DNA from 3 places in the Brevibacillus sp. AG genome. Region 2 is predicted to be linked to each of the others. Evidence: riboswitches for the same ligand, from Rfam matches in the RefSeq annotation. Region 2 holds a riboswitch; each other region holds the start of a gene.
What was found. A riboswitch is a leader RNA that binds a small molecule or an ion and turns the genes downstream of it on or off. The one in region 2 is predicted to bind S-adenosylmethionine.

Region 1 (10,688 bases), on a different contig from region 2:
ATCTGAACAAATCAGATCGTGAGCGCTATGAGAAGCAAAGACGCTATGAAGCACAACCGCAAGCGTAAGATAGAAAAGAAAAGAACGCCACTTTATCCTGTTTGGGATGAAGTGGCGTTTTTGTTTGGGCTGTCCTTACAACAGACTTTCAATATCAGAGATGAGCTCTTCAGGTTGAGTACGAGCACTGATGCGTTTTACAACCTGACCGTCTTTATCCACGAGGAATTTGGCGAAGTTCCATTCGATATCTGGATTTTCTTCGCTCGGGGCATGTTCCTTCAAGTACTGATACAACGGGTGAGTATCAGGACCATTGACATCGATCTTTGCAAACAGCGGGAACGTCACGCCGTAATTTCGATCGCAGAACGTTGCGATTTCTTCTTCTGTTCCTGGCTCTTGTCCAGCGAACTGGTTGCAAGGGAAGCCGAGAACAACAAGACCTTTATCCTGATAACGCTCATACAGCTTCTGTAGCCCTTTGTATTGAGGAGTAAGGCCGCATTGGCTGGCGACGTTCACGATTAGCAGGACATGCCCTTTGAAGGCGGCTAACGTCTTTTCTTCACCGGAAATGGTTTTGACGGCAATATCATACAAGCTCATCTTATTCCCACCTTTTTCTACTGACATATCTTCATCATAGCATGTACGGCGAAATTCATGCCAGCAACATGGAAGAGCCTACCGTTTTTTGACACAGAATCCACCACCTGATAAAGTAAGAAAGATAGCGTTTTCCTAAGAAAAAAGGAGTGACTATTCGTTTCATTCCGCCTATGAGGTGGCATGTGAAGCGGTAGGAGTTTCACCGCTTGAAGACAGGAGAGATAAGTGATGGACTGGATACAAATCGCATCAACCTATGTGCCAACGAATCCAGATCAGCTCACCGCATATGACAGCTTTCGCATATGGGCTGATAAATATCGGGCTTGGATTTTGTTTGTGGAATTAATTATCGTCTATTATCTTGGCTTTGCTACCCGTATCCGTATGCCTATTTTGAAAAACGTGCTCTTGTACATCCTTTTGTTTGCTGGAGCTCTCATTTTCGCTATTTTGGATGTGCAGCTTCCTGTGAAAAGTGCAATGTTCGTAGCGATTGCGATTCTCGTGATTGTTAAGGTACGGATCAAGCCGGAGCAAACTGGGCGAAAGTGAGGAGAACCGTGTGAAGCGTGAAGATGCACTTTTTAACTGGCTCCAAATTCAAGTGGTTGCCGATGCGCGACCAGAAGACCGCTCTGCTTTGGATACAGCTGCTTTTTTCTTGCAATTGCTGCAAGAGGATCATCAAATGAGCGATATCGGCTATCGTCAGGAAGGCAACTGGTACGTGCTCTTTGGAAACGCTGAATCTCAAGCCTTGGAAGTGCGATACCCTGCTGAATCGGTCGAAGCTTTATTGGCCGCGATTGAAGGCGAACCCAAGTACAACTGCAACTAAAGGGACAAAGACTCCCCTCCACTTGCCGAAATGATTCGGAAGTTGGGTGGAGTTTTTTTGTATCGAGCACTTTTTGTAGGTAATAAGACGCGGTTTCTTGGAGGATGCAACTTTTGAAAATGATTTCCCGTCAATATTCATGCCCCAAGCAACCAGGGGGATTTTGCCAGACTAGAAGGGGGAACTACCATTGAAAAAGTACATGACCAAGCCCGTATTAGCAGTGGTGACAGCTGCAGGTATTCTTGGCTGTTTGACGCCAATTTTTGCCGATGCAAGCTCGATTGCTAGTCCAAGTGCCACAAAGGTAGTCATGAATGACGAAGGGAAACAAGTAACGCGCTACAATCTGAAAGAACTTGCCCAAAATGATCCAACCACGTTGAACATGCTCTTGAAGAATCAAGCGGATCACTTGTACATCATTGTAGAAGAAATCAACTTGAATACGAAACTGCAAACCTATATGGAAGAAAACAAAGCGGAGTGGGAGCGTATTTACAACGAGTACTACAGCGATATTTGGCTGGAAGTGCGCTTGACAGACAATGATGAAGAAATCGTGAGCGTAAATGCCAAGACTGAAAATAACAAGGTGTACATAAAGGGGATTGTGACTTCGGATGTCACCAAGGTGGTTGTGAAAAAGCCGAATTCCGACATTATTGAAGTCGTTCCGACCAAGGAGCACTCTTTTACGGTCAGCTTTGAAGCTCCAGATGCATCCTATGAACCGTATGTAACTGTGAGTGCCTATGAAGGCAGCAAGCTGGTTGATAGCGAGAAAGTAAAGATCGTACCAAAAGCAGAAGAAGATAAGGAAATGATCATCCATACTATGTCTGTATTGGATGCGAAGAAAAAGGAATTAAAAGTAAAAGGAATTGTCAAGCAAGGGGCAGACAAAGTAACTGTCACCTATAATGGCGTGAAAAAAGACGCAAACGTGAAGAAGCTGTGGGACGGCGTAGGCAGCTTCACAGTCTCAGTAAAGGATGTACAAGCAGCAAAAGATCAAAAAGCCTTGATCGAGATTTACGAGGATGGCAAGAAGGTTGATTCCGAATCCGTTCAGGTAGAAATCGTTAACGCTCCTGACAAGGATCAAGCGACCGTATATGCCATTAAGGCGACTGCTGTAAACAATCCTGCCGCCAAGTCCATTCAAGTGAAGGGGACAGTAAGCGGCTGGAATAAAAAGGACGACACTGAATTGTATGTGATCGCTCCTGACGGGAAGAAAAAAGAGATTAAGCCAAATGACAAAGGCGAGTTTTCGCTGACATTGTCGTACAAGAATCATTCCTTTAGTGCCAAAACAATTCAATTCGCATTGTATGAAGATGATAAGCTGGTTAAGAAAGCTGACGTTGCATTAAGCACAAAAGTCATTGTCGAGCCTGTGAAGCCAACAGATGAGGATAAAGACGATGATGATGACAAAAAGAAAAAAGAAAAAGGGAAGCAGAAAGATAAGCATCCCAACGGCAACGCGTATGGCTATTGGAAAAAGCACGACAAACATCATGATGACGATGATGATCATGACGACGACAGAGACTAGTCTCTATCGTTAAGGCCGCTGCTTGTAAGTCTCGACGTACTCCACCAATTGTCTGATGTAATCCCCCAGAATGGGGATGGAAAGAAATTGCGTCAAGAGGGAGCCGAGGAAAGCCAAAACGATAGCAGTACCAATTGTCAACCCCAGACCCCGGGCAAGACCTGCGAGGAAATTGATCCAGAGCAGCTTGCGCGGGGCTGTGTAATTTTGGATCACATCTGCTAGTCGGATATCTTCCAAGAACATCGCAATTTTATGCATCCGCTCATTTACCTTCCGAACTTCCTGAAGCTCTTCAAGGACTTGATCAATTTGCTGCATGAGGCGGTCTGTAGGCGACAAGCTGTCCATCCCCTTCCATCATTCGGTATCGTTACTTACCAGTCTAGGGAAAAAGACAACCAGAATCAAGGTGGAGAGGAAACGTTTGCCTATCAGCTAGGCGAAGGGTAAAATGAACGTACAAAACGTTTGTTAGGAGGCTTTGAAATGGCTGAAACTGTTTCCCAATCTCTTTCCGAAGATTTATTCAAGCTCTTGCAAAAGGAGCGTTTTGTTACCTTGGGCACAGTAGACCATGAGTCAGGGGCACCATCGCTCAGCTCCTTGTCCTGGACGTATGCTGTCAGCGCCGATACGATTCGTTTTGCCGTGGATAATCGCTCACGTATTTTGGCTAATATTGCGAAGGAACCGCAAGTTGTCTTGCATTTGATCGGTGCCGGCTCGTCTTTCGCCATAAATGGTCGTGCTTCCGTCAAAACAGACCGACTGGAAGGCGTTCCGCTCAAGCTGGCCATGGCAGAAATCAAAATTGAGGCTGTTCGTGATATTATGTTTTACGGTTCCCGTATTTCCGTAGAACCACAATATGAAAAGACGTATGACAAAAACGCGGCAGCGAAGCTGGACAATCAAGTGATGACCGCCTTGAAAGATGCAAATTAACGGGTGGAAATAAATTGTTGACAAGAATCCTGCCGATCCTTTAGTATTAGGGTCAATCAAATTGAATAGCAATCTTCTTATCCAGAGCGGCGGAGGGACTGGCCCGATGATGCCCGGCAACCAATCACCTGTATTTTAACAGGGAGATAATGGTGCTAATTCCTGCAGAGTTATCAAACTCTGAAAGATGAGAAGGATTTGCTTACGGTGACGTAAACAAAGCCTTCTTTCAGAGGAAAGAGGGCTTTTTTGATGCCCTCGTACACTATTGGAGGGAGAGAAACAGACATGAATTTGGAAACGAAATTGATTCAGGCGGGAGTAGGCAGAGATGAAAAAACAGGGGCGGTGAGCTTTCCTGTTTACTATGCTACGGCTTATCGCCATCCGGCCTTGGGCCAGAGCACTGGATACGATTATACACGCACAGCTAATCCTACTCGCACTATTTTGGAGGAGACCATCGCTGAAGCGGAATCAGGAGATGCAGGTTTCGCTTGCGCCTCAGGAATGGCTGCTGTTCATACCGTCATGGGCTTGTTTTCCCAAGGGGATCATCTGATCGTTTCACTCGATCTGTACGGGGGAACCTATCGATTGTTCGAGCAAGTGCTCTCTCGCTATGGTCTGACGTTTTCGTATGTGGATTTGCGTGACATTGGTGCACTCAAAAATACGATTCGCCCTGAGACAAAGGCGATCTTCGTCGAGACACCTACCAATCCGCTCATGCAGATTACCGATATTCGAGCAGTAACGCAATTGGCGAAACAGCATGGTCTCCTTACGATTGTAGACAACACATTCTTAACCCCGTATTGTCAACGCCCATTGGAGCTTGGTGCAGATATCGTTCTACATAGTGCAACCAAGTATTTGGCAGGACATAACGATGTACTGGCTGGACTCATCGTAACAAAAGGGGGAGAGTTGTCGGAAAAAATCCGGTTTTTGCACAATTCAATCGGTGCTGTACTTGGACCACAAGATTGCTGGCTTCTCGTTCGCGGGATGAAAACATTGGCATTGCGGATGGATCGTCATCAATCCAATGCCTTGATTGTAGCGAAAAAGCTGCGTGAGCATCCGGCAGTGGCGGAGGTATTTTATCCAGGTCTGCCAGAGCATCCGGGGCATGAGATACAGGTGCAACAAGCAACTGGGCATAGTGGGATGGTATCGTTCCGCGTACGCGATACAGAACAGGTGGGATTGTTCCTGCAAAATCTGCAAATCGTGTCCTTTGCGGAAAGTCTGGGTGGTGTCGAGTCATTGTGTACGTATCCGGCGACGCAGACTCACGCCGATATCCCGCAAGAAGTCAGAGAACATGTCGGTGTTTGTGATCGATTGTTGCGACTGTCGGTTGGCATCGAGCATCCAGATGATGTCGTAGCCGATTTGTTTCAGGCATTGAATGCTAGTTTGGTCGTAGGGGGGAGTGTACGATGAATTTTGCAACCAAGATCCTCCACGGTTCGACTTGCATTGACCCGTTCACAGGTGCGTCGTCGGTTCCGATTTATCAAGCTTCGACGTTTCATCAGGCTGATATCGATCAGCCAGGTACATTCGATTATGCCAGATCAGGCAATCCGACCAGGCAGGCTTTGGAGGAAGCTATTGCGTCTCTGGAGGGAGGCGCACGCGGTTTCGCGTTCTCATCTGGCATGGCTGCCATTTCCAGCGTATTTATGCTGTTTTCAGCTGGAGACCATGTTGTAGTGGCGGAAGATGTATACGGTGGCACGTTTCGGTTTTTGACCAAGGTATTATCGAGAATGGGCATCTCCGTTACGTTCGTGGATGCAACAGATACAGATTCCGTTCGTGCGGCCATTACATCGGCAACGAAAGGGATTTACCTGGAGACCCCCTCCAATCCCACCTTAAAGGTGACAGATATTGCAGCGGTTTCTCGTATTGCGAAGGAGCACGGCTTGCTCGTCATTGTCGATAATACGTTCCTTACCCCGTATTACCAGCGGCCATTAGAACTTGGCGCAGATGTGGTCATTCATAGTGCAACGAAGTTTATTGGAGGGCATAGCGACGTCGTGGCAGGCCTGGCCGTTACCAGGGAGGCTGCGTTAGGGGAGCAGCTCTACTTTATCCAGAATGGCATGGGAGCGATTTTGGGTGTGCAGGACTGCTGGCTGGTGATGCGTGGGCTCAAAACATTGAAAGCCCGACTAGATGTCAGCACGAAAACAGCCGCGAGCTTGGCTGACTGGTTGTCATCGCATCCACAAGTAAGCCGCGTTTACTATACAGGACTGGAGGATCATCCCGGTCATCTGATTCAAACACAACAAGCGACTGGTCATGGGGCTGTTCTTTCTTTTGATGTAGGGAGTCGGGAGCGAGCAAAAGCATTGTTTGATCGCGTAAAATTGCCGATTGTGGCTGTCAGCCTCGGGGCAGTGGAAACGATTCTCTCGTACCCAGCTACGATGTCACATGCAGCGATGCCTGCTGAGGAAAGAGCTGCAAGGGGAATCACAGATGGCTTGATCAGGTTGTCAGCTGGCTTAGAGGATTTCGATGACTTGGTGGCAGATTTGAAGCAAGCTTTGGATCATTTGCCATCTGAAGCACCAGTCCATAAAGAAAAAGAGGTATTCTCCCGGGCTTGAATCCGGGGGATACCTCTTTTTCTTTTAAGGAGGTTCCTGTACGATTTGCGTTGATTTTGTTTTGTCCTTGCGGCTCTTTGTGCATGCGTTTTTCTTTTACTTGAGAAGGGGTTTCTTCGCGAGGCTGCACACTGCGCGGCAGTTGGGGAATGATCCGACCTACGATATCCGCCAACTCTTCCGTAATACCGGCAACAGGATGGCCGCGACGAATATCATCTCTCATTTCCCGTAACCGCTGTACGACGGCAGGGTCTGCGGTTACGACAGCGTTCGCTCCTTGAGGGTCTTCTTTCAGTGCTTCCGCAACTGTATACTTAATGACGCCGACTTCTGGGCGATCCAAATTCGGGTCTACAGTAATACCGACTACAGCATATTTACCCAAGACCACAGCAGTCGCGCTGTGTACCCTTTTCACACGTGTTGCCAGTTGGGCCAGACGATCAGCGGTGGCTTGAGAAGATTGATTATAAGCAGGCTCAGGAGCTGTTTGCTGAACGCGTTGCGTATGAGTGGCATGCTTCGGCTGTGCAGCCTGATTGGCTGGTGGATTTTTGCCCGACATGCATGCTGTAAGCAACAAGCTAAAACCGAGGCAGCAGATCATGATCCGTTTCACAGGCATTCTCCCTTTCCCAGTATTGCCTTCCTTCTGGAGGAGGGCAGGGTTACAAGTATTTTGTTCTGGGCTGCCGATTTTCATTCTGCCAATGGGTCGTCTATCTCTGTCTACCTGAACATAGACTGTAGTACATCACGTCGCCGCACTTGAGCATCCCTCCAAAAATTGCATAGGGTATATAAGAAGGGGAATAGGAGGCGAGATTTTGAAGAAAATCTACGTACTGGACACCAACGTACTCCTGCAAGATCCAAGGGCGATGTTTTCTTTCGCTGACAACGAAATAGTCATACCAGCTGTCGTATTAGAAGAAATCGATTCCAAAAAGCGGTACATGGATGAAATTGGCCGCAATGCTCGGTACGTATCTCGGCTCTTTGACAGTTTTCGTGAGCTGGGGCAATTGCACACTGGCATTACTCTCGAAACAGGCGGGTTGTTTCGGGTGGAACTGAATCATTCCTCTTTCCACCGCCTTCAGAAACAATTCACAGAAATGAGTAATGACAACCGCATTTTGGCGGTCGCACTAAACTTACAGGAGGAGGAAAACGGAAAACCACAGCCAAGACCGGTCATTTTGGTAAGTAAGGATGCTCTCATGAGAGTCAAGGCTGATGCATTGAATATTTCCGCAGAGGATTTTCTTTCGGATCGAGTTGTGGGGGAGTTCTCCAGTATTTACCCGGGGTATCAGAAGATGATGGTAGCGTCCGATATCATCAAGAACTACTACGCGACAAGAAAACTGCAGCTGGCCTCCTGTTTTCCACGCTATCGCTTTTACCCTCATCAATTTTTAGTGCTGAAGGACGAATGCAACCCATCTATTTCAGCGATTGGAAAGGTCGACCCGGACGGAAAAACGTTAGAAATGCTTGTGTCAGATGATGATCCGATTTGGGGCATCCGAGCCCGTAACGTACAGCAACGGATGGCAACCGAATTGCTGTTACGAGATGATATTCCTTTAGTAACTATGACCGGTAAGGCCGGTACAGGAAAAACCTTGCTGGCATTAGCAGCGGGCCTGCTGCAAATCGAGGACCAGCAAAAATACAAAAAACTGTTAGTGGCAAGACCTATCGTTCCGCTTGGAAAAGACATCGGTTATTTGCCCGGCGAAAAAGAAGAAAAGCTTCGACCGTGGATGCAACCGATTTATGATAATTTGGAATATTTGTTTAACACAAAGCGCCCAGGTGATCTGGATAAAATTTTGGCAGGCATGGGTAGTTTGCAGGTGGAAGCTTTGACATATATTCGTGGGCGCTCCATCCCCGAACAATTTATTATCATTGATGAAGCCCAAAACTTGACAAAGCATGAAGTGAAGACGATCCTGACGAGGGTAGGGGACGGCTCGAAAATTGTACTAATGGGTGATCCTGAGCAGATTGATCATCCATACTTGGATGAGAGCAACAACGGTTTAACCTACGTGGTAGAAGTATTTAAAGACCAAAAGCTGGCTGGACATATCCAGTTGGAAAAAGGCGAACGGAGTGTGCTTGCACAGCTGGCCGCAGATTTATTGTAAAGAGGATGTATGAAAAACAGCGAGAAGGTCATACTATTTTTGTCGAGCCCGATGATTCATGTAAGTAAACGGCGAAATGCCTTGCAGGAGGCGAAGATCCGTGGATAATCATGATCAAGCAATCGACGAAAGTCGTATGGAGATTAACCGATTCCTTTAGCTACTTTTCTCTACGATGGAGGTTGAAGAGCCAAAGAGAATAACCGGTAGAACCCCATAAGCAATTCGGGCTCGACAAGGACCGCTCCTCATTGGAGCGGTTTTCATTTTTTGCAGATTCGGAGGCAAAAAGAAAAACGCGGATAATAAATTCCCGCGTTTTTGTCCGATTTTCCTTATTTAGCAGCTGCGATCGCTGTTCGCAATGACGAAATACATCCGATGTGCATCCCTTCATGGAAAAGAGTGAAGACCATCATTTCCCCATAAGTATGCATAGTGCCTTTGTCTCCTAGCTGAAACGGTTTTGGCAATGGATCATTCAATCGGGAATGCAATTCTTCTTTAATACGCACATGTTGTTCTTTTAGCTCTGCAGCTAAGGTCTCGAGGGAAGGTCCTTCTTTTTGCCAATCAGCAGGCTTGGTTCCTGGAGCAAACATGGCTGCGTAATACGGAGGACATTTCATTCCTTCTGGTCCGAAGAGCAAGTAATCTTGTGTCAGGAGAAGATGACCAATATTCCAGCGAATGTTGTTTTTAAAGCCATCTGGAACCACGTCTGCTTCTTCCTCGGTTATTTCCGTCAATCTAGCCAAAAACATTCCGCGAATCAAGTCGTACTGATTCCATACAAAAGAAAAGTCCTGCATAGCAATCCCTGCCCTTCCTCATATTTACATGCACCAACATGTTACCGTATAAACAGAAAAGGGGAAATATACAAACTGTAAAAAATTTGCAAGTTGTCCCTCCATCTCCATACATATGTACAAAGGGGGGAAGCATGATGGTTACGTTGGATTCATCTATTTCTTTTTTGATTTATATAACAGCGGTGTCCAGCGCGGCAGCAGGTGTCACGGAAGCTTTTAAATCAGTCGTTCCCTTTTTGGCGACGGACTATGAGGCGAAAGAAAATTGCTGGGAGGATCAGTATCACGCTGCTAGACTGATGCACTACAAACGCTTTTTCAATCTGCTTATTTCCGTATTGGCTGCTGGTGTCATTTTTGGCATGCTTGGTCTGGACCCGGCTCTCATTTTAACTGGTGCTGAATCCGCTTATGTAAAAAATTCGTGGCAGCTAGGAACCTGGATGTGGGGAATTGTAGCGGTGTTTGGCTCACCTTTTTTCGCATCACTCCTCAAAATACTAGAGAGCTTCAAACAATCGGTGGACAATAATCTGCCGCCTAATCGACCGCGCCGCAAAGTCAGCGGAACACGAGAATAAGCTCGTCTCCCTATGGTTGCCCGATGCTTGCCGGATAAGCTAAGATAACCAAAAGAGTGGTAGCAAAGGTGGGCACAGGTGAATGATGTGGAAATGCTTGCGAATGACTACGTTTTGGGTATTAACAGTTGTTGTCTTGGCGGCGTGTTCGGCCCAGTCGGAACCAACTGCTAGATTTGACCCTGAAAATCAAAAGGAATACGGAGTAAACGGCATGTATCTCGGGCAGAACATAAAAGAAGCGATGGATATTTTGAAGCCGACACAAGCTGATTTTATGGATATGGTGACAAGGCAAAGTTACACGGTAGAGCAGATGTCGCAGGGTGCGGGAGATGCTGTGATGGGGATGCTGCTGGTTGATCAGACCCAGATGATGATCAAAGTCCACAAAGGTGAATTGACATCAATCATGCTGGGAGGAGTTCCCCGTGAGGACGGGCAAAAATTCAAAACATACCGAGGACTCGCTATGTTTGACAGTGCTGAACAGCTAGAGAAGCTGTACGGAAAAGGAAAAGGCGAA
Region 2 (10,688 bases):
GGAAGAACGAGTGGATCACATGGAGGGGACTCTTCAGATTCACTCCGTGCTCCACGAAGGTACATCGATCAAGGTAACGGTAGTGGGTAAGGAGGGAGAGCAGAGTGATACGAGTGCTTTTGGTTGATGATCACACGATGATTCGGAAGGGATTGCGTGTGCTTCTCGAAAGTTACTCTCAAATTAAAATTGTCGGAGAGAGTCATACAGGGAACGATGCCATCCTTAAAGCCAATCAGCTAGAACCCGATGTGGTGCTGATGGATTTGTCATTGCCGAATGGGCTGGATGGGTTTTCAGCAAGCAATGAGATTCGCAAGTCGAATCCTTTCGTGAAAATCGTCATATTGACCATGCATGACGAGGAGATTTTTGTCCAGAAGGCTATTACCGTCGGAGCCCATGGGTACATTTTAAAAAACAGCCATGGTGAGCTGCTGTTTCAAGCCATTGTGGAGGTCTACAAAGGAAAGCGCTTTTACAAGACTTCCGTATCGCAAGAGATCATCCATCTATGGCTGAAATCGGATGCTAAGACGATGCCTTCTGTTTTAACGCTACGTGAAAAGGAGCTTGTCAGACTCATTGTGCTTGGCTATACCAATAAGGAAATGGCAGACAAGCTGTTAATCAGTGTCAAAACCGTGGAGAACCACAAAACGAATATCATGCAGAAACTAGGACTGGATTCCAAGCATCAATTGATCCAATACGCCATAAAAAATAAATATCTCGATCTGGCATTTTGATCGCATAGATCAAAAAGTAGGGGACTTCCCCTATATGGAAAAAATGGCAGAGGAATAAACTGAATAGAGAGACTACACCTCATGAACCATCATCGTACGATTGAAAACGATATCGTCGTCGAAGGAGGAACTATGGCAAAACAAGTTCATTATGCGGTTGTCATCGTGGGAGCAGGCTCAGCCGGTATCTCTGTTGCTGCTCGTATTGTCCGGGCTTCCAAAAGGCTCAAGGGACAAGTCGCTATCATCGACCCCGCGTCCAAGCATTATTATCAGCCATTGTGGACATTAGTCGGAGGGGGTGCCGCGAAAAAGGAGGAATCCGAGCGTGAACTTTCCTCTCTGATTCCCGCAGGCGTCGACTGGATTTGCGATGCGGTCACCATGTTTCAACCGGAACAACACACGCTTCATACGAAACAGGGAACCATCCTCTCCTATGACTATCTCGTTGTAGCTGCTGGTCTGCAAATAGATTGGGAGGGGGTAAAGGGCCTGAAAGATGCCGTAGGCAAGAATGGTGTTTGCAGCAACTACGCTTACCAAACAGTAGAAAGTACATGGGAAGCTATCCGGAGTTTTAAAGGCGGCACTGCCATTTTTACGCACCCGAACTCACCCGTAAAGTGCGGCGGAGCCCCTCAGAAAATCATGTATCTGGCCGATGATTACTTTCGCAAGTTACATGTTCGCAACCACTCAGAGATCATTTTTGCATCGGCGAAGGGAAGTATTTTTGACGTTCCCACGTATGCAAATACCCTCAATGACGTCATTCGTAGCAAGAACATCGAAACCAGATACAAGCATAACCTAATGGAAGTGCGGGCGGATACCAAAGAAGCCGTATTCGAGAATCTGGACACCAAAGAGCAGCACGTATGGAAGTATGACATGCTTCATGTGACCCCTCCCATGAAAGCACCTGATTTCATTGCAAACAGCGCATTGGCAGACGCAGGAGGCTGGGTCGATGTCGATCCATTTACGCTTGCGCACAAAAGATTCCCTACTATTTTCGGCATAGGCGATTGCGCGAATCTTCCCACGTCTAAAACCGGAGCTGCTATTCGCAAACAGGCGCCAGTCGTCGAGAAAAACCTGCTCGCACTGATCAATGGTAATCCATTGACTGCCAAGTACGACGGTTATACATCCTGCCCACTCGTAACGGGGTACAACAAACTGGTGCTGGCTGAATTTGATTACAACCTAATGCCGTGTGAAACCTTTCCTTTTGACCAATCTGAAGAGAGATTCAGTATGTACCTGATGAAAAGAGAGCTGCTTCCCATCCTTTATTGGAATGGCATGCTAAAAGGATTGATGTAAGGCAGTCTTTGAAAGAGAGGGGGAGAGCAACATTTTGAATGACAGGAAGGAACAGAGAAGCTCTGACATGTTTTTAGAGGATTTATCTGATCCAGAAGTTCAGGAAGCGATCACTATATTGATCCGAAAGCTCCCGAAGATAAAAGATACGATCCTGGCAGCCGAAAAGGGACTTGAAGTAGCCACATCGATCTTGCGCGATCAGGAATCACTACGGTATTTGTTCGAGCGAGTAGATGGTCAACTGTCCCGTTTCTTTGTGGAAAAAGAATCGATAGACGCCCTGTTTACTTTGCTTGATAAGATGCCAAAGCTCGTTAAGTATGTCAGCGTTCTCGAACAAGCTGCTGATTTTTTGGAAAGTCTCGGAAAGGATAAGCAATCGCAGCAATATTTGCTCAACGGTATGAAAACGTACATGGCTCCTGTGTCCGCGAAAGTGGAGCATGGAATAGCTGTCTTCCAAGAAGCAAAAGGAAGAGCCGAACATAATAGCGAACCCGTTTCCGTGTTCACGCTTTACAAGCTCATGAAGGATCCCACCGTCCAAAAGACACTTCGCTTTACCCAATCGCTGCTCGAAGTACTCGCGGAAAAATCAAACAAATAATAGAGGTGTAAAAGGAGGAATGCACGATGTTGTTACGTTACTTTTATGATGAAAAACTGTCCCATGCATCTTATCTGATCGGCTGCCAAAAAACTGGAGAGGCGATTGTGATCGATCCCGCCCGCAATCTGGCTCCTTATTTTCAAGTCGCAAAAGCAGAGGGGGTTTCCATTGTAGCCGCCACCGAAACCCACATTCACGCTGATTTTGTTTCTGGTGCCAGGGAACTGGGCGCAGCTTATCAGGCGAAGCTGTTTTTATCCAATGAGGGCGATGAAGATTGGAAGTATCAATACTTGGATGGTTTGAATCATCAACTTGTACACGATGGAGATCGCTTTTTTATCGGGAACTTGCTATTTGAAGTCATGCATACCCCTGGTCATACACCCGAAAGTATCTCCTTCCTTTTGACAGACCTCGGGGGGAATGCAGATCGCCCAATCGGAATCTTCACGGGAGATTTCGTCTTTGTCGGCGATATCGGAAGACCGGACTTGCTCGAAAAAGCAGCGGGAATGGAGGGTACGTCCGAGTCAGGTGCAAGAGCCATGTTCCAGTCCCTCCAAAAATTCAAGCAACTGCCGGATTATATGCAGGTATGGCCAGCTCATGGCGCAGGAAGTGCTTGCGGCAAAGCACTGGGGGCCGTGCCGTCTTCTACCGTTGGTTATGAAAAGCTGTTCAACTGGGCGCTGTCACACGCCAGTGAAGAGGAATTCGTCAAGGTACTCCTGGATGGACAACCAGAGCCACCAACGTATTTTGCAGTGATGAAACGCGTGAATAAGGAAGGCCCTGCCTTGCTTAAGGAACTCCCTGTTGTTCAAGAGTTCAACTCGTTTGAACAGGTAAAGGAATCGCTGGAAAACGGACAGATTATTGATACGCGTCCTTTTCAGAAATTTGCGAAGGGGCATCTGGCGGGAACACTTCACATTCCTTTTAACAAGTCATTTGCCAACTGGGCGGGCTGGATTGTCGATTACGATCGCCCGGTTCACATCCTGGCCACCCCAGATGATAGGGACGGGATTTTGCAAGCCTTGCATTCCGTAGGGATTGATTATGTCACAGGCTTTATCGACAGTGGCAAGTTAATGGAAAGGGAAATGTCTTCACTCGAGACAATCGAAGAGGTAACACCGTTGGAGATTGCAGAACGGGTGGAAAAGGGAGAAGTACACGTAGTAGATGTACGGAATCTGGCTGAGTGGAAGGAAGGGCACATTCCGGATGCACAGCACATCATGCTCGGTACGCTCGCCAAGCGGCTGGATGAGATTCCTCTCGATAAGCCGCTTCTCGTACAGTGCCGTTCCGGTGCCCGATCCGCTATTGGCGCAAGCATTCTAAAAGCAAACGGATTCAAGGATGTCATGAATTTGAGCGGCGGAATCTTGAAATGGCAAATAGACGGCTTGGCAATCGTAGAACGAGGATAAAACGAAGCGAGGTATTGCAAAGGGTGAGCGTATGACTATCGACCTTGTGATCACACTGTTTGTTATCGGTTTCGCGGGATCATTTATCTCTGGTCTCGTCGGAATCGGGGGCTCCATCATCAAGTATCCGATGCTTCTGTACATTCCGCCCGCCCTTGGATTCGTTGCTTACACGGCTCACGAAGTATCCGGAATAAGTGCAGTCCAAGTATTTTTTGCCACCCTAGCTGCTGTTTGGACTCTGCGCAAAGATAAGCTTATTCATTACCAGCTCGTTGTGTATATGGGAAGTGCCATTATTGTAGGGAGTTTGCTTGGAGGGTATGGAGGAAAATTTCTTTCGGCAGATGCTATCAATATCGTTTACGCCATCTTGGCCACCATTGCTGTAATCTTGATGTTTCTGCCAAAAAAGCGGATGGACGGACGTGAACAGACCGAGGTTATCTTTCATAAACCAACAGCCGTATTATCCTCTTTGATTGTCGGAGGCGCCTCCGGAATTGTCGGGGCAGCTGGCGCTTTTATTTTGGTTCCCATCATGTTGACCATCCTCAAGATTCCGACAAGAGTTACGATTGCTTCATCTCTTGCCATCACTTTTCTTTCTTCCATCGGTTCGACGATAGGGAAATGGATGGCGGGGGACATATTGCTGTGGCCATCCGTGATCATGGTAATCGCCAGCATCATGGCAGCGCCACTCGGTACGAAGGTCAGCAAACGTTTGGGCACCCGGATTCTCCAGACCATTCTTGCCTTGTTGATCCTAGCTACCACAATTAAGATTTGGGCTGACATCCTTATATCCACACGTGTGTGAAGATTTACTTTTTCCATAAATTATAAAGAAAAATCAATTGTCATTGAACAGCATTGACATATCCGAGTAAAGTGATAAGATAAAAAAGAATTTTACGATGAAATTAAATTTCATAGAACATTCTTATCGAGAGTGGTGGAGGGGCTGGCCCGATGAAACCCGGCAACCTTGGTCTTATTGACCTTACGGTGCTAATTCCTGCGGAGTTATTCTGCGAGATGAGAAGGTGGGAACCGTGCAATCGCCCCTCTTCTTTTCGGAGAGGGGTTTTCTATATTTATAATCCTTAGTATTCATATCTTTTTACTATGTGTTGTGTGAAGGAGGAAACAACGTGCTTCATTATGCGGTCAAGCGTGGCCTTCTCATGATCGTTACGCTGTGGATCATTGTCACGGTGACGTTTGTGACCATGCACCTGATTCCGGGTGACCCGTTCGCGTCTGACGCCAAAATGCTTCCAGAAGAAGTGGTAAAGAACATGCGGGCGGAGTACAACCTGGATCAGCCAATCACGGTACAGTACCTGCTCTATCTAAAAGGATTGCTGCAATTTGACTTGGGGCCCTCTATCCAGTCCAAGACGAGGGATGTGAACACGCTGATTGCAGAAGGATTTCCCGCATCGGCTGTTCTGGGACTCCAGTCGTTTATTGTCGCGCTAGCAGGTGGAATCACACTGGGAATCGTAGCGGCACTCTATCACAATCGAACGCTGGATTTCTTGTCTATGTTTGCAGCCATCATCGGGATCTCCGTCCCCAGTTTTATTCTGGCGCCACTGTTGATCAAGTACTTGGCGGTCAAATGGGAGCTGTTTCCCGTTGCTGCGTGGGGGAGCTGGGAACACTCAATTCTTCCAACGCTTGCGCTCGCTATCGGTCCGCTCGCCATTATCGCTCGTTTCGTACGAGCCAGCATGCTTGAGGTTTGGCAACAGGAATACATAAGCACAGCGGAGGCGAAAGGGCTTGGCACCTTTTCCATTGTCGTTAGACACGGGATGCGCAATGCCATATTGCCGGTTCTTACCTTTATCGGTCCGCTGTTTGCCAACCTGATGACCGGAACCTTTGTGGTGGAAAAGATTTTTGCCATTCCCGGGCTCGGCAAATACTTCGTGGAAAGTATTTTTAACCGCGATTACCCTGTTATTTTGGGCACCACAGTATTTTACAGCTTTGTCCTCATTTTTACTTTGTACATCATCGACCTGCTGTATCGGGTGATTGACCCGCGCATCAGATTGACGAGTGGAGGGAAGTAGCGTTATGGCCAATCAGGCAACTCAACTGGATTCGCTGTTTCGACCAGTAGACCGAACCCGGCTATCCGAGGAAGTTCGGGAACGTCCCAGTCTTGGGTATTGGCAGGAGGTATTGCAGCGAGTATTCCGTAACAAGCTGGCAATGCTCGGGTTCTTCCTTCTCTTGGCAGTGGTGACCCTCTCGATTATCGGTCCGATGCTCGTTCCCCACAGCTCGCATGAACAGTCATTAACGAAGGGAAATCTGCCACTGTCGGGCGAGCACTGGTTTGGAACGGATGACTTGGGTCGGGACATGTGGGCACGTACCTGGGTAGGCGGTCAAATCTCTTTATTTATTGGTGTGGCGGCAGCTGCTATCGACCTAGTGATCGGTGTATGCATCGGCGGGATATCCGGTTATATGGCAGGGAGGAACAAGCTGGGCGACCGTGTGGACAACATCCTGATGCGATTGGCTGAAATTCTGTACAGCATTCCGTATCTCCTGGTGGTAATCCTGCTGATGGTGGTTCTGGAGCCTGGACTCGCAACGATCATTATTGCCCTTTCACTAACCGGCTGGGTCGGCATGGCCCGTCTGGTCAGGGGACAAATCATGCAGATCAAGCGTCAGGAGTTTGTGCTGGCTGCAGAAAAGCTGGGTACCTCTCATGCCAAAATCATCATTAAACATCTGTTGCCGAATACGATCGGAGTCATCATCGTGAACTTGACCTTTACGATACCACATGCGATTTTCGCAGAATCGTTTCTCAGTTTTCTTGGGCTGGGAGTGCAGGCACCAACCGCCAGCTGGGGAACCATGGCCAACGACGCGCTGGCGGTTATGCTGAGCGGACAGTGGTGGCGGCTGTTTTTTCCGGGATTTATGATTTCCCTTACCATGTTCGCGTGCAACGCGCTCGGGGACGGTTTGCAGGACGCACTGGACCCGCGGATCAGGAAATGAGGAGGAGTACATCGTGAAGCCATTGTTGGAAGTAGATCAGTTGCGCGTCTCCTTTCGCACGTACGGTGGAGAGGTGCAGGCGGTAAGAGGGGTTTCCTTTTCTGTGAAGGAGGGGGAGACATTGGCAATTGTCGGAGAAAGCGGCTGCGGAAAAAGTGTGACCGCCCGGGCATTGCTGGGAATGATACCTCCGCGATCCGGTCAGGTAAAAGGCGGTAGCATTCGGTTTCGCGGGCGTGAACTGACTGGGCTGACGAAGCTGGAATGGCAGCAGGTTCGCGGGTCGCAGATCGGTATGATCTTTCAGGACCCGATGACCTCGCTGAATCCAACGATGAAAATCGGCCAGCAGATTGCGGAAGGCCTGATCAAACATCGAAAGCAGACGAAGACAGAAGCAAAGGAAGAGACGCTGAAACTGCTTGCAAGGGTAGGCATTCCGGAGGCGGCGAGGCGATTTGAGCAGTATCCTCACGAGCTAAGCGGAGGCATGCGGCAGCGTGTCGGAATCGCCATGGCGCTGGCCTGCCAACCGCAGTTGGTTATCGCCGACGAACCGACGACGGCGCTCGACGTGACCATTCAGGCACAGATCCTTCGTCTGATGAAAGAGTTGCAGGAACAATTGAACACGTCGATCATTTTGATCACCCATGATCTGGGCGTCGTCGCAGAGGTGGCCGACCATGTAGCGGTAATGTACGCAGGCGTAGTGGTGGAAAGCGGCCCGGTGGGAGAGATCTTTGACAATCCACGCCATCCCTACACACAAGGGCTATTGCAGTCTGTGCCACGTCTCGATGCAGGTAAAAAAGAGCGGCTGATCCCCATCGAAGGGACACCGCCGGATCTGTTTCGTCCGCCTGCCGGTTGCCCGTTCGCTGCCCGTTGCCGGTCTGCCATGGAAATTTGCCTGGAGCATATGCCGCAAGCGAATTCGTTTTTCAATCAGCATGAGGCAAGCTGCTGGCTGAACGACCCGCGTGCCATGAGAACAGAAGCGTGGATGATGGCAGGGAGGGAGACACATGATTGACAACATTGTTGGGGTGGAGAATCTCGCTAAATCGTTTGAGATTGGCGGGGGACAACAGGTAAGAGCTGTTGATCGAGTCTCTTTTGAAATCAGACGAGGGGAGACGCTCGGAATCGTTGGGGAAAGCGGCTGCGGCAAGTCTACGCTGGGCAGGACTATCGTGGGCCTGTACCCAGCTAGTGCGGGGCGCATCCTGTTTCAAGGCAAAGACATCGCCAGGATGGATAGACGTGAGCGACGGGAAGCAAACCGCCACATGCAGCTGATCTTCCAAGATCCGCAAGCCTCACTCAATCCGCGTTTACGAGTGGGCGACATTATCGCAGAAGGAATCGACTCCTATGGATTGGCAAAAGGAAAAGAGCGAGAAGAACGCGTCTATCGGCTGCTGGAGCTAGTAGGATTGCACCCAAGCCACGCAAAACGCTTTCCGCATGAATTCAGCGGCGGACAGCGGCAGCGTATCGGCATCGCCCGCGCGCTTGCGGTGGAGCCGAGTTTTATCGTGGCAGATGAGTCCATTTCTGCACTGGATGTGTCCATCCAAGCGCAAATCGTCAATCTTTTAGCCGATCTTCAGGCAGAGCGGTCTATCACCTATCTGTTTATCGCCCATGACCTGTCGATGGTGAAGCACATCAGCGACCGGATCGGCGTGATGTACTTGGGACAGATGATGGAGCTTGCACCGAGCGAGCAGTTGTTTGCCATACCGCTACATCCGTACACGCAGGCCTTGATCTCGGCTATGCCGGTTTCCCATCCAGCCCAGCGCGCCGAGCGGGAGCAGATAGTACTGACGGGAGAACCGCCCAGCCCCATTCATCCGCCAAGTGGTTGCCCGTTTCGCACCAGATGTCCGGTTGCACAAGGTGTTTGTGCCGAAACAGCGCCGGTCTGGAAGGAGGTGAGGCACGGACACTGGATCGCTTGCCATCTTGTACAGTAGATAGAGGAGAACAAGGAGGAAATCATAATGAAAAAGGGATTACTCGCTATTGCCGCATTGCTGGTGCTCGCTGTGCCTGCGCTTTCTGCGTGCGGCAGCAATAAACAGGTTGCGTCTTCCGAACAACAGACGGGAGCAGCCGTCAAACAAGTCATTACCACTAACCTGCGGGGCGAACCGTACACATTAGACCCGGCATTCGCTTCCGATACCACTTCGTACTGGGTGATAGACCATCTGTATGAAGGATTGTACCGTTACAGCGAAAATGGAGACATCAGCGAAGGCGCAGCAGAAAAGGTGGACGTCTCCCCGGACGGAAAAACCTACACGTTTACCCTGCGCCCCGAAATGAAATGGTCGAACGGCGATCCGTTAACGGCACATGACTACGAATACTCCTGGAAGCGCGTGCTGAATCCACAGACCGCCGCCTATGAACCATCCGCACTCTACTACATACAAGGCGCGGAGGCATACAACACAGGCAAAGGCAGCGTGGATGACGTTCAGATCAAGGCAAAGGATGACCGAACACTCATCGTCGGACTGAAAGACCCGATCACCTATTTCCCGAAAATCATGATGAGTCGCGCCTATCTGCCGGTGAACAAGAAAGTCGTGGATCCAGACAAAAACTGGGCGGCCGAAGCGAAAGGCATCGTGACCAATGGCCCGTACACCGTAGAGAGCTGGGACCACAACAGTCAGCTGACAATCGCCAAAAGCCAGAGCTATTGGGAGAAAGAAAAAGTAACGATGGACACCGTCCACTTCAAGATGGTAAACGAAGCAACCACCTACTACCAGATGTTCAAAACAGGAGCGCTTGATCTGATTGACTCGCTGCCGATCGACGTGATTGAGCAGGAAAAAGAAAAAGAAGAGTACAAATCATTCCCGGACTACAGCATTTATACGTACACGTTCAACGTAGAGGAAAAGCCGTTTACTAATGCAAAAATTCGTCAGGCCTTTTCCTACGCGATCGACCGGGATATCCTGACGAAAAACGTGACCAAGGGAGGCCAGCTCCCGGCGTACGGTTATACGCCATTCGGGGTGAAAACTCCTTCGGGCAAGGACTTCCGAGAAGAAGTGGCACCTTACTATCAGTTTGATCCAGCCAAGGCGAAGCAACTTCTAGCTGAAGGCTTGAAGGAAGAAGGCTGGACAGAGCTTCCTCCAATTACACTGAGATACAGCACCGCGGAAAACCACAAGAAGATCGCCGAAGCGCTGCAAGAAATGTTCAAACAAAACATGGGCGTCCAAGTGAAGCTGGAAAATCAGGAGTGGAAGACGTACATCGATACGTTCAAGCAGAAAAACTTCCAGATGGCCCGTATGGGTTGGGGCGGCGATTACCTAGATCCGCTCGCGATGCTGGAGCTGTACACAGGAAAAAGCTCCCGCAACTTCACCAACTGGGCCAATCCGAAGTTTGACGAGCTGATCGAAAAAGCGAAGGTCGAACAAAACGAGGAAGTACGCATGAAGCTTTTGCACGACGCTGAAACCATTT
Region 3 (10,688 bases), on a different contig from region 2:
CAATTTAACCGTCGCTATTGAAGTAGGGTTGGTGCTGTCTATCCTGTTATTTGTCAAACGAACACGCGATAGCTTGCGGGTAGCTCAGGTGCTGCCTGATCCCTCGTCCAAGCACGACAAAGTCATGCCGCATATGGTTACCGAGGGGCACGATTGCCCGCAAATCAGCATCTACACGATTGAGGGTCCGCTGTTTTTCGGGGATGCCGACTTGTTTGAAAGCTCCCTCACGCAAACCCTTCAACGACAACCAAAGGTATTGCTGCTGCGGATGGGAAAAGTCCCCCTGATGGACATGACCGGGGAAGCGAATTTGTCGCGGATTGTGAAACAATGTATGGACCAAGGGACAACAGTCCTTATTTCCGGAATCCAATCTGGCCCCAAGAAAATCTTGCAGCGTACGGGGCTATATGGCCTCGTAGGCGAAGCTCATTTTTTTGCTCATACTGGAGACGCGATCACGTATGCCCTCAGTTTACTGGATACTGGGAAGTGCCTCGGATGCAAGCATTTTGCCTTCCGCGAATGCACGCGTCTATCCGCTCCTACTGAAACTTCCACATGATGTTACGATCGGAGGAACCTATCATTGAATTTGGAACTACAACAATTTAAAGCGAATTTTTTCAAGGCGTTGGGTCATCCCCTGCGGATTCGGATTCTGGAACTGCTGGCGGAAGGAGATAAGAATGTAAACGAGCTTCAGACACTCATCGGGAGTGAAGGCTCCGCTGTTTCCCAACAGCTCGCCATTTTGCGGAACAACAATATCGTGTACGGAACGAAGGACGGAAACAAAGTCACCTACTCGCTGCGTGATCCGATGATCATCGAGCTATTGAGTGTGGCCAGACAAATTTTTAACAATCACCTGATTGATACGATCTCTATGCTGGATCGTTTTAACGAGGAATCATCGCTTGAGTCAACATAGGGGAGGAGAAGAAAAAGCACGGTTCTCTTCGACTCTGACACGCTAGCGTGGATGATTGACTGCTCGTCTCCATTTCAAAAAGGGGACCGTCGAGCCAAAGCCACCCTACGGGCGGAAGTTTTTCGAGGAAGAAGTGTTCGACAAGCGGGTCCCCTTTTTGAAATTCCGACTGGGTAGGCGTTGTCAAGGTCTACGAGCTCTGTGCTTTTTCTTCTCACCAGCTTTAGTGGTTTATCGATACTTTTTAAAACTACCAAAAAGCCCAGGACCTGTAATCGTCCTGGGCTTACCTATTGTTACTGGGAAACGGCAATGACTGCATCCAATGCGATCAGCGCTTCTGCTTCAATGGCTTTTGCCATCACATCGGTGTGCGGGTTATAGGATTCGATCAGGTCTGCATCTGCATACCCGTCAATCGCCAAAATAGAGCCTGCCTTCATACCACGGAGAGCCGCAATCACGAAGAGAGCGGTGTTTTCCATCTCGACTGCCAAAACGCCAGCTTTTTGGTACAGCTTGTGCGGGAACTCCAACACCCCACTATAAAAGACATCGAGTGTCAGCGTGATTCCTTCGAATACCTTCAAGTCTGATGCGTTTGCTCCTGCTGCTTGTACAAGCGCGTCCACGACATGGCGATTGGCAACAGCCGGGAATCCCGCCGGAACCAACTGACTGGTCAAGCCATCTTGGCGAACCGCTGCGGAGCTGATGACGAGGCTGCCTGTCTCGATTTCTTTTTGGTATGACCCGGCAGTTCCTACACGAATGATGACCTGAACGCCGCCCTTCGCCAGCTCCTCGAAGCATACGGCCGCTCCCGGTGCACCTACCCCATGGCTCACTACCGCTACCTCAACGCCTTTCCACGTACCCGCATAGCTGTGATATTCACGGTTTTCCCCGATTTGACGCTGATCGTCGAGTTTCGAAGCAATCAAAGCTGCACGTTTTGGATCACCGCACACGATGACGCGCTTTGGCAGTTGTTCTGGATCTACCTTTAGATTCGTCAACATCTCAATCGAACTCCTTTTTCTCCCACTCATCCTCTGGGATCGGCAACGCTTCACCGGAGAACCGCTCTTCACGAAACGGGTCTGCGATCAAGTGAAAACCATTTTGCTCCCAAAAGCCGGGCTTGTTTTCGGTCATAAATTCAATTCCTCTGATCCACTTCACACTTTTCCAGAAATACAGATGAGGAACAACCAGGCGAAGCGGCCAACCGTGCTTATCCGTCAGTCTCTCTCCATCAAAGGAATGAGCCAGCAGCACATCATCACGCTCCAGATCCGCAAGCGGCACATTGGCGGTATAGTCGTGATCACCGTGCAGCATGACGAAGTTCGCTCGCGGAGTCACGCCAATTGCTTGCAAAAAATCACGAAAACGCACGCCTGTAAATGCATTGTCAAAACGGGACCAACGCGTCACGCAGTGAATGTCGCTCGTCACTGTCACCTGTGGCATCGCCATGATCTCTTCGTAGGAGAGCGTCACTTCCCGGTCTACCTCACCGAAAACACGCAGTGTCCATTCGCTCATGTCATACACCGGCACGTCTCCCTCATGCAAAATGGGAAACCGCTCTGTCAGGATTTGTCCTGGCGGAAGTCGTCTGGCGAGTCCCGGTCCCACTGGGGCGGGTACTTTCATTCTTTTGATCCGATCTGCCTTGTTCATAGCGCATTTCCCCTTGTCTTCGCTGTCTATATGACCTGTGTTTAACGGGTGCTCTGCTGATTATCGCTGCCGATCTGACTCTTGTTTTTCAAGAAGAACATCGCCACAATCGTCAGCACGTATGGCAGCATGGCAGTGAACTGGGTCGGAAGCGAAAAGCCCTGCAACCGAATACTAAGGGCATCCATCAACCCGAACAAAAAGCTCGAAGCCAAAATACCGAGTGGATGCGACTGCCCCATCATCATCGCTACCAATGCGATAAAGCCCCGGCCAGCCGTCATTCCTTCTGTAAACATCGTGACTTGCCCCAGTGAAAGCTGTGCCCCTGCAATCCCGCACAATGCTCCACTCATCACAATCGCCAGCATCTGAAGTCCCGTCACTTTCAGACCGAGACTGCGTGCCGCAACGGGATTCAGACCAACTGCGAGGACGCGGAAGCCCGTAACCGTCCGATAAAAGAACACATACAACAGAATGGCAGCCAAAAACGCAAAATACACGAGCGGCGAATGACCAGAGACAATGCCTCCGATGACTGGAATATCGTGAATGAAAGGAATCTCGACGGTTGGCAAGCCAACCATATCCTTATCGTAAAACGCCCCTTTGACACCGAAGATCGCCCGCAGTGCAAATGTCGTCAACCCCAGCGCGAGAAAGTTAATCGCCACACCGACGACGATTTCATTCGCCCTAAGCTTGATCGTCATGTACGCGAATAAGAGAGAAAAGACAATGCTGACCAGCGCTGCAATCAAAACGGCCAGAAAGAGATTCCCGGTAAAATGATTGCCGACGATCGCGGAAAAGGCACCGACCAGTACCAATCCCTCCAAGCCAACATTAAAAATTCCGACACGTGCGCAGAGCGCTCCACCCAAAGCTGCCAATAAGATCGGCGTGACCATCCGAATGGTAGAACTGAGGAGGGACCAATCAAAGAGCTCCATGCGATTCCCCTCCTTTTGCCTTCCGCTTTTTCCACCAGTCGTAGCTGAACTTGGCGGAGATGAACAATATCAATACGGCTTGTATAACACTTGCCAGCTCCAGCGGCACATCCGTATTGCGCTCTACACCCATGGCTCCTGTCTGAAAAGCAGCAAGCAGGATCGAAGTCACAATGATGCCAAGCGGGTGCGAGTTCGCAAGCAGAGCGGCCATCAGCCCCGTCCAGGCGAACCCTGGTACAGTCAGGGCACCGTCAACAAAACGATAGTGCGCCCCCATTACCTCTACGGTTCCCGCCAAGCCAGCCAGTCCACCACTGGCAAACATCCCGGTCAGCATCACCCGAATGCGATTAATTCCTCCGTATTGAGCAAACAGCGAGTTTTGACCCAGCATCTTCACTTCATAGCCAAAAGGCGTAAAACGAAGTACCCAGAACAACAGCAGCGCTGCAACGATCGCAAACAAAAACCCTGCATGCACGCTCATCCCGGCAAACAGCTTCGGAAGCCAAGCGCTTTTCTCCAGCATGACGGTCTGTGCCAGTGCCGCAGAACCTGAGCGATCCCGGAATGGCTCTGTCACGAGATAGCTCGCAAACAATACCGCGATATAGTTGAAGAGCAACGTAGAGATGAGCAACGGAATACGAAAGCGGGCTTCCATAAAGCCTGGCAACAACGCCCAGAACCCACCGACTGCCATCCCTGCGAAAATACCCGCCACAATTTTGATCATTCCCGGTGCTGGCAAGTAGATCGCGACTAACGCAGCACTGACGGCACCCAGCACCATTTGCCCTTCCGCCCCAAGATTGAATACCCCTGCCCGAAATGCGAGGGAAAGACCCAAGGCAATCAGCATGATAGGCGTGGCTCTCGCTAATGTAGACGTAAAGAAATAAAAACTGCCAAAGGCCCCTTTCCACATTTCCTGGTAGGTGCCCAAGATCGATTCGCCAACTGCAGCAATGACCAGCGCCCCGGTCAACAAACCGATGACGACAGCCAAGAACGGCTGAACCAATGACTTAGATAGCTCTTTGATTGCTGCCATGAATGCTTCCCCCCGCCATGATCACGCTGATTTTTTCTTCGGTTGCCTCCAGGCGTGAAAGCTCTCCAGCGATTCGCCCTTTATACATGACCAAAACCCTGTCAGACAAGGCGAGAATTTCGGACAACTCGGAGGAGACGAGCAAGATCCCGTCTCCCTGATTGCGCTTTTCAATCAGCGCCTGATGGATGTACTCCATGGCACCGATATCCACCCCTCGCGTAGGCTCAGCCGCAATCAAAAACGGGGTTTCATGTCCCAGCTCCCTTGCTACGATCAGCTTTTGCAAATTTCCACCTGACAGATTCCCTGCCAGCTCCTGCAATTGCCGAGAGCCAGTCTTGATGGCAAACTGCTCAACCCAGCCTTTTACGACTTGGCGGAATTTCTCCCGCAAAACGACGCCTCGGCAGTTGTAAGCAGGCTTTCTCTGATAGCCCATCAACGCATTTTCCTCGACGCTTGAGAGTTTGGCCGTTCCCCACAGGTAACGATCCTCCGGAATATGCGCCAAGCCGGCATCCCGAATGGTGGCTACTGATTTATTCGTCACATCTTTGCCGCCTAACCGCACCGTACCCTCCTGTGCCGCACGCAAACCACTGATCGCTTGTAGCAGCTCGGATTGACCATTCCCGGAAACACCTGCAATTCCTACGATTTCGCCGTGATGCACGGTAAAGCTGACTTGATCGAGCAATGTCTGCTTTTCTCGAACCGTGAGATTCTCCACCTGCAACAAGGGGCCTTTATCCAGAGGAACTCGCTCAGCTAGCTCCTGCAATTCACGTCCAACCATCAATCTTGCCAAATCATCCGCATTTGTCTCATTCCGCGAAACCGTTCCCGTCACTTTGCCTCCGCGCAGTACCGTAATACGATCGGCTACCTCCATGACTTCCTGCAACTTATGTGTAATCAAAATGACGCTCTTGCCACTCTCTGCCAGGTTTCGAATCGTTTGCAGCAGGTCGCGTACCTCCAGCGGAGTAAGTACAGCGGTAGGCTCGTCCAGCACGATAATATCCGCCCCTTGATACAGGACCTTAAGAATTTCGACCCGTTGCTGTTCCCCAATCGAGCAATTCGCTACCTTGGTCTGCGAATGAATCGGAATGCGATACTGCTCACTAAGCGCACGCACCTTGTCCTCCGCGTCATTTCTTTTGAAAAAACCCGCTTGCTTCGGCTCGTAGCCGATCACGATATTTTCAGTCACACTGAATTCTCCGAAGAGCATAAAGTGCTGGTGAACCATCCCAATTCCATTTCGAATCGCGTCCTCTGGTCCGCGAAAAACAACTGGCTTTCCGTTTAACACGATCTCTCCCGACGTCGGCTGCTCCATCCCGTACAGCATCCGCATCAGTGTCGTTTTTCCCGCTCCATTTTCCCCGACAATCGCGTGGACTTCTCCTGCTGCCAGTGAGAACGACACCTTGTCGTTGGCGGTAAAATCTCCGTACTTCTTGGTCATGGCCCTCATTTCCAAGCGATCGGTCATTCCCACTCCCTCATTTCTGTACGTCCTTTTATGAAAATGGAAGACCGACTACACAGCCGTAGTCGGTCACATCCATCACTGTGCACAAGCTTTAAATAATCGTTCAAAAAGTTGGCTTTTCAGCACCGAACTACCTTTTTAGAATTTATCTGGTACTTCGCGGGTGCCTGCTACAATTTCATCGCTGATCGCTTTCACTTTATCCACTACTTCTTGTCCAATAAAAGCGTTCAGAGGCGTTTTGCTTTCGTGCGTGACATAGGTTACGCCAACACCTTTTTCTTTCAAGCCGTACGCAACAACACCTGGTTTGAACGTTCCTTCTACAAAGTTCTTCACGGTTTCATAAGCTGCCGCGTCGGTCCCTTTCAATTGGGACAGAACGATATGCTCTGGATCGATCGTCGTACGGTCAACGTCCTGACCTGCTGTGAAGAAGCCTTTTTCCTTCGCCGCTTCGAAAACGCCGAGGTCGCCTACAGCTGCTGCACCGTTAATGAAGTCAGCGCCTTTGGAAGCTTGGAGCAAAGCCAATTCTTTCGCTTTTGCCGGGTCAGTGAAGCTTCCTACATAGTTGACCATCAGTTCTGCCTTTGGATTCGTCGCTTTCAAGCCCTCTTCGAAGCCGACTGTCCATTTTTTCAACTGCGGAATATCGAGAGCGACAACCATACCTACTTTGTTCGTTTTCGTTGCCAGACCTGCTGCTGCTCCCACCAGGTAAGCCGCTTCCTGCTCGCGGAAGGTAACACTGCGAACGTTTGGCAAATCCACTACGGTATCAATAATCGCAAAATTACGGTCAGGATTTTCGGTTGCTACTTTTTTCAATGCATCCTCTGATGTAAAGGAAGAAGTGATGATCAAATCATAATTTTCTGCAACAGCCACGCGCAAATTCTCTTCAATCGCTCCATGGTCCGTAGATTCAATCGTTTTCACTTCTGCGCCCAGCTCTTGTGCGGCTTTCTTTGCACCATCATCCATTTGTTGGAAGAACGGGTTCACACCAATTTTCTCGGGCAAAATCAAGGCAATTCGCTTTTTGTCCGCGCCCTCTTGTCCTGCTGCTTGTCCTCCTGGCTGATCTGCAGGTGCGCTTGTGCCAGTCGAGCACCCTGTTGCCAATACTGCGAATGTCGTTAATGCCAGCAATAACTTCTTCATGATGTATCTCTCCCTATCCGAACTTTACGTTTTTCTTTATCCTATTAGGTAATGTACGGCTTTTTACCCATTTTTTCAATAGTATTTACGAATATTCTCTTATAAAATTAATTTATTGTTCGTTTATTTACTCCTCCCCTTTTACAAATACAACAAAAAAACTCTTCCCGGAGGAAGAGTTTGCGTACGTAGCCGTTCTCTTCCTCATCTGTCAAAACCATGGTACAGGTTTTGCAGGAATTGGCACCTTTCTGTTCATGCATAGACATGATCAGTGGTTGCCGGGCATCATCGGGCCAGTCCCTCCGCCGCTCTTGATAAGGTAGGTGAATATATTTAGTTACAATGGAATTCATTCTAGCAGAACGGTTCGAAAATGCAATTCTTTTTTCTCAATTCCAAACACTTCTAAAAGTGAATAAAAGTTTAAACAGTCGTCTTTCCAGCATCGAGAAACCTATTTCACGTGAAAGGTTTGCTGGAGACGATGAGACAACGTATTCAGCTCGCCCAGCTCTTCCGTAATCTCACGCACTTTTTGATGCTGGTTTTCTGCTGTCGCAAACAGCTCTTCTAAGTTGGCTACCGATTCCTCGGTTACAGCTGTAATGGTCGACATCTCGATGGCAACTTCTCCGGAACGCACTTTTACCCGGTCCATGCTGGAGCTTACTTGATCAGCTGCTTGCAGGAAGGCCATCATCCCGGCACGCACTGCTTCGATGGAGGCCACTGTTTTCACGGCCAGTTCTTGGCCTTTTGCAACAGACGTTTCCCCATTGCTCATATGCTGCACCGCATTCTCACTTTCCTGGTGGAGTGATTTCAGAATGTCGGTAATTTCCTGCGTAGCTGTCGCGCTTTGTTCTGCCAGCTTGCGTACCTCATCCGCTACAACAGCAAATCCCCGTCCATGTTCGCCTGCACGCGCCGATTCAATCGCCGCATTCAGCGCCAAGAGATTCGTTTGTGTCGCGATCTGATTAATAGCGCCAACAATTTCCTCTACACGGTTCGCCTGCCGATTGAGCTGGTGAATCGTGGAGGCTGCTACATTGACTGCCTGCACAATTTGCTCCATCTGCGAGGACAGCTCGTTCATCATCTGAACGCTTTCAGTCAGACGACGGTTGTTTTGTTGCGATTCCGTTTTCATTGCGTTGGTCTGTGTTGTGACTGCCTCGATTTCCTGGTCGATGGATTGAACCTCTTCTTCGATTTTCACCGTAGAATTCGCCTGCGATTCCATACCTGTAGCGACTTCCTTAAAGGCCACCATCATTTCATCTGTATTGCGCTTCGTACCTTCCGCATGCTCATGCACATGATCGCTTGTACGATCCAGCTGTTCCGTCATTTGCTGGATGTTCAAAAGCATTTCTCCCAGACGGCGCTCCTTCTCTTCCGCTTCCTGCCTTGCGTCATCAGCTTTTCGCAAGGAGGCTTGTCCGGCGAGACATAGATACGTGACGGCTCCCATCATCATGAGAATCGTGACAATACGCATAAGCAAATTGAGCTCCGAAAAATCACCTTCGAAAATCTCGTAGGTTCCCGTATAAAATCCAACAATCGTAACGATGATTTGGGCAATTCCCGCTGTAACTACCAGCTTCCAGTCCAAATAGGCTGCCAAAAAGCCCATGACGATAAAGGCGAGGAAGGTAACCTCCTGGTAATCGGTAAAGTGATCGAAGGAAATAGCATAAAACATAAGTCCGATTGCTACCAGATAACGAATGACATGACTATCTTTGCGAATGAAATAATACGGCGAAACAATTAAAGTGACCAGCAATCCCAAGGACGTCACTTTCCAGAAGTTCACATCCACTTGGTAGGCAATGAGTCCCGCCATCCACAAATGATTCCATAGGATGAAAATCATAAAGCCTTCTTTGTCAGTCAAGGTATTGCGAATCAATTGAATCATAATTGCCCCCCTTTTCCTTTTTACTTATGTATCGGATTCTTTCCCCATTATATAGCCAAACCTTTGCCAAATTTGTGAAAAAAGTGAGAACAGCCAAAAACAATTTCGAATAGGCTATTACACAACTCACACGTACAGGAGGCAAACGGAGAAAAGTGGAACTCAATCAATTGCCAGCTACCGTGCTGACACGGACAATTAGCCGTCAGAACACCACCATTTACTACCCGCAATTGGCAGGCCTAGCCAACCAGCAAGCGGAAAAAGATACCAACCGGGCGATTTATCAAACGGTTCAAGGCTTAATTCACGAGCAGCAACGGGTCCAGGTACCGGGAAATACAGAAATGCAAGGAAGCTACGAAATCAAGACAAACGAACGCGGCATTTTCAGTGTCGTGTTGAGCAACTACGCCTACACACCGCAAATGGCTCACGGCATGACCTTTCTCGGGTCAATCACCGCAGACATCCAAACAGGCAAGCTGTATACGCTACGTGAATTATTCAAGCCAGGAAGCGATTACGTCAAGGTGATTTCTGAAAACATCAAGCGTCAAATCAAAGAAAGAAGCATCCCCACACTCAATGGCTTTACTTCGATTAAGCCCGATCAAGATTATTACCTAGCCGACAAAGCACTGGTCATCTACTTCCAGTTGTACGAAATTACGCCTTACTACGTCGGTTTCCCCATGTTCCCCATTTCGGTTTATGAACTGGAACCACTCATCAATGAAAAAGGACCATTGAGTATCTTATCCGCGGATTAATGTATCACTGGGTGTACTTGTGGCAAAAGAGAAAGCACCACATGGGTGCTTTTTCTACTAATTAATAGTAAGCTTGTACGGATTCTTTTTATCAAAATCAGTTGCGCTATGTCCATAAACCTTGATATATACCTGATCACCAAGACCTAACTGGAAGCCCAGAACATCGGTTGCACCTGGTCCAAAATCGTTAGGATTATATGTTTGATTCACTTTTCCGTTTGCAGAAATATAGATCAAATCAAAATCATAGTTTTGGTTCTGTGGAGATTCCAATTGTACAACGATACCCTGTCCAGTTCGATTATCATATTTGTACCAATCTACATCATTGCTATCAGAAATAGTATGGGACAGTGGATTATGAATTTTGATAAGAACGGCCTTATCCTGCGTATCTCCATAACCGTCACTAGCAAAAGCCGATTGTGTACCCATTGCCAACGCTGCCAATACCATGCAAGAAGACAAAATTCTTTTAAAAGAAAGTTTCATTTGGAGTTCTCCTCATTATCTATTTATTTACATTTTTAGTATATTTATAAATGGATAATTTTTCAACAAGTGAACTTTTTTAGAAAACATTACCTTTTGTGCCCCTTGCAAGGGGCATTTTGTTTGCATAAAATCCATAATTTCGCCATCGAATAAACGTTTACTTATATGTCCCGA

Region 1: linked by a shared signal. The riboswitch ahead of POF51_RS06255 (aminotransferase class I/II-fold pyridoxal phosphate-dependent enzyme) and the one ahead of POF51_RS01885 (ABC transporter permease) in region 2 are both predicted to bind S-adenosylmethionine.
Region 3: linked by a shared signal. The riboswitch ahead of POF51_RS12300 (BMP family lipoprotein) and the one ahead of POF51_RS01885 (ABC transporter permease) in region 2 are both predicted to bind S-adenosylmethionine.

What each region holds. Positions count from the first base shown of each region.
Region 1 is NZ_JAQMYO010000002.1:262,261-272,948, forward strand. It holds gene typA (translational GTPase TypA) at 1-68, shown strand, start outside; gene POF51_RS06225 (glutathione peroxidase) at 136-609, opposite strand; gene POF51_RS06230 (YlaH-like family protein) at 841-1,167, shown strand; gene POF51_RS06235 (hypothetical protein) at 1,178-1,453, shown strand; gene POF51_RS06240 (hypothetical protein) at 1,644-3,017, shown strand; gene POF51_RS06245 (DUF5665 domain-containing protein) at 3,027-3,368, opposite strand; gene POF51_RS06250 (pyridoxamine 5'-phosphate oxidase family protein) at 3,507-3,965, shown strand; SAM riboswitch class I at 4,040-4,159, shown strand; gene POF51_RS06255 (aminotransferase class I/II-fold pyridoxal phosphate-dependent enzyme) at 4,254-5,417, shown strand; gene POF51_RS06260 (trans-sulfuration enzyme family protein) at 5,414-6,601, shown strand; partial or broken gene POF51_RS06265 (YhcN/YlaJ family sporulation lipoprotein) at 6,633-7,229, opposite strand; gene POF51_RS06270 (PhoH family protein) at 7,432-8,766, shown strand; gene POF51_RS06275 (DinB family protein) at 9,102-9,578, opposite strand; gene POF51_RS06280 (hypothetical protein) at 9,716-10,162, shown strand; gene POF51_RS06285 (hypothetical protein) at 10,245-10,688, shown strand, end outside.
Region 2 is NZ_JAQMYO010000001.1:420,010-430,697, reverse strand. It holds gene POF51_RS01915 (PAS domain-containing sensor histidine kinase) at 1-127, shown strand, start outside; gene POF51_RS01910 (response regulator) at 105-749, shown strand; gene POF51_RS01905 (FAD/NAD(P)-binding oxidoreductase) at 882-2,081, shown strand; gene POF51_RS01900 (DUF1641 domain-containing protein) at 2,116-2,691, shown strand; gene POF51_RS01895 (MBL fold metallo-hydrolase) at 2,718-4,136, shown strand; gene POF51_RS01890 (sulfite exporter TauE/SafE family protein) at 4,168-4,959, shown strand; SAM riboswitch class I at 5,080-5,184, shown strand; gene POF51_RS01885 (ABC transporter permease) at 5,294-6,226, shown strand; gene POF51_RS01880 (ABC transporter permease) at 6,231-7,178, shown strand; gene POF51_RS01875 (ABC transporter ATP-binding protein) at 7,192-8,214, shown strand; gene POF51_RS01870 (ABC transporter ATP-binding protein) at 8,207-9,163, shown strand; gene POF51_RS01865 (peptide ABC transporter substrate-binding protein) at 9,191-10,688, shown strand, end outside.
Region 3 is NZ_JAQMYO010000004.1:195,512-206,199, reverse strand. It holds gene POF51_RS12335 (SulP family inorganic anion transporter) at 1-568, shown strand, start outside; gene POF51_RS12330 (ArsR/SmtB family transcription factor) at 593-937, shown strand; gene POF51_RS12325 (nucleoside phosphorylase) at 1,234-1,959, opposite strand; gene POF51_RS12320 (sulfite oxidase-like oxidoreductase) at 1,961-2,626, opposite strand; gene POF51_RS12315 (ABC transporter permease) at 2,668-3,582, opposite strand; gene POF51_RS12310 (ABC transporter permease) at 3,569-4,639, opposite strand; gene POF51_RS12305 (ABC transporter ATP-binding protein) at 4,614-6,143, opposite strand; gene POF51_RS12300 (BMP family lipoprotein) at 6,282-7,310, opposite strand; SAM riboswitch class I at 7,512-7,634, opposite strand; gene POF51_RS12295 (methyl-accepting chemotaxis protein) at 7,768-9,243, opposite strand; gene POF51_RS12290 (DUF3298 and DUF4163 domain-containing protein) at 9,399-10,016, shown strand; gene POF51_RS12285 (hypothetical protein) at 10,074-10,511, opposite strand.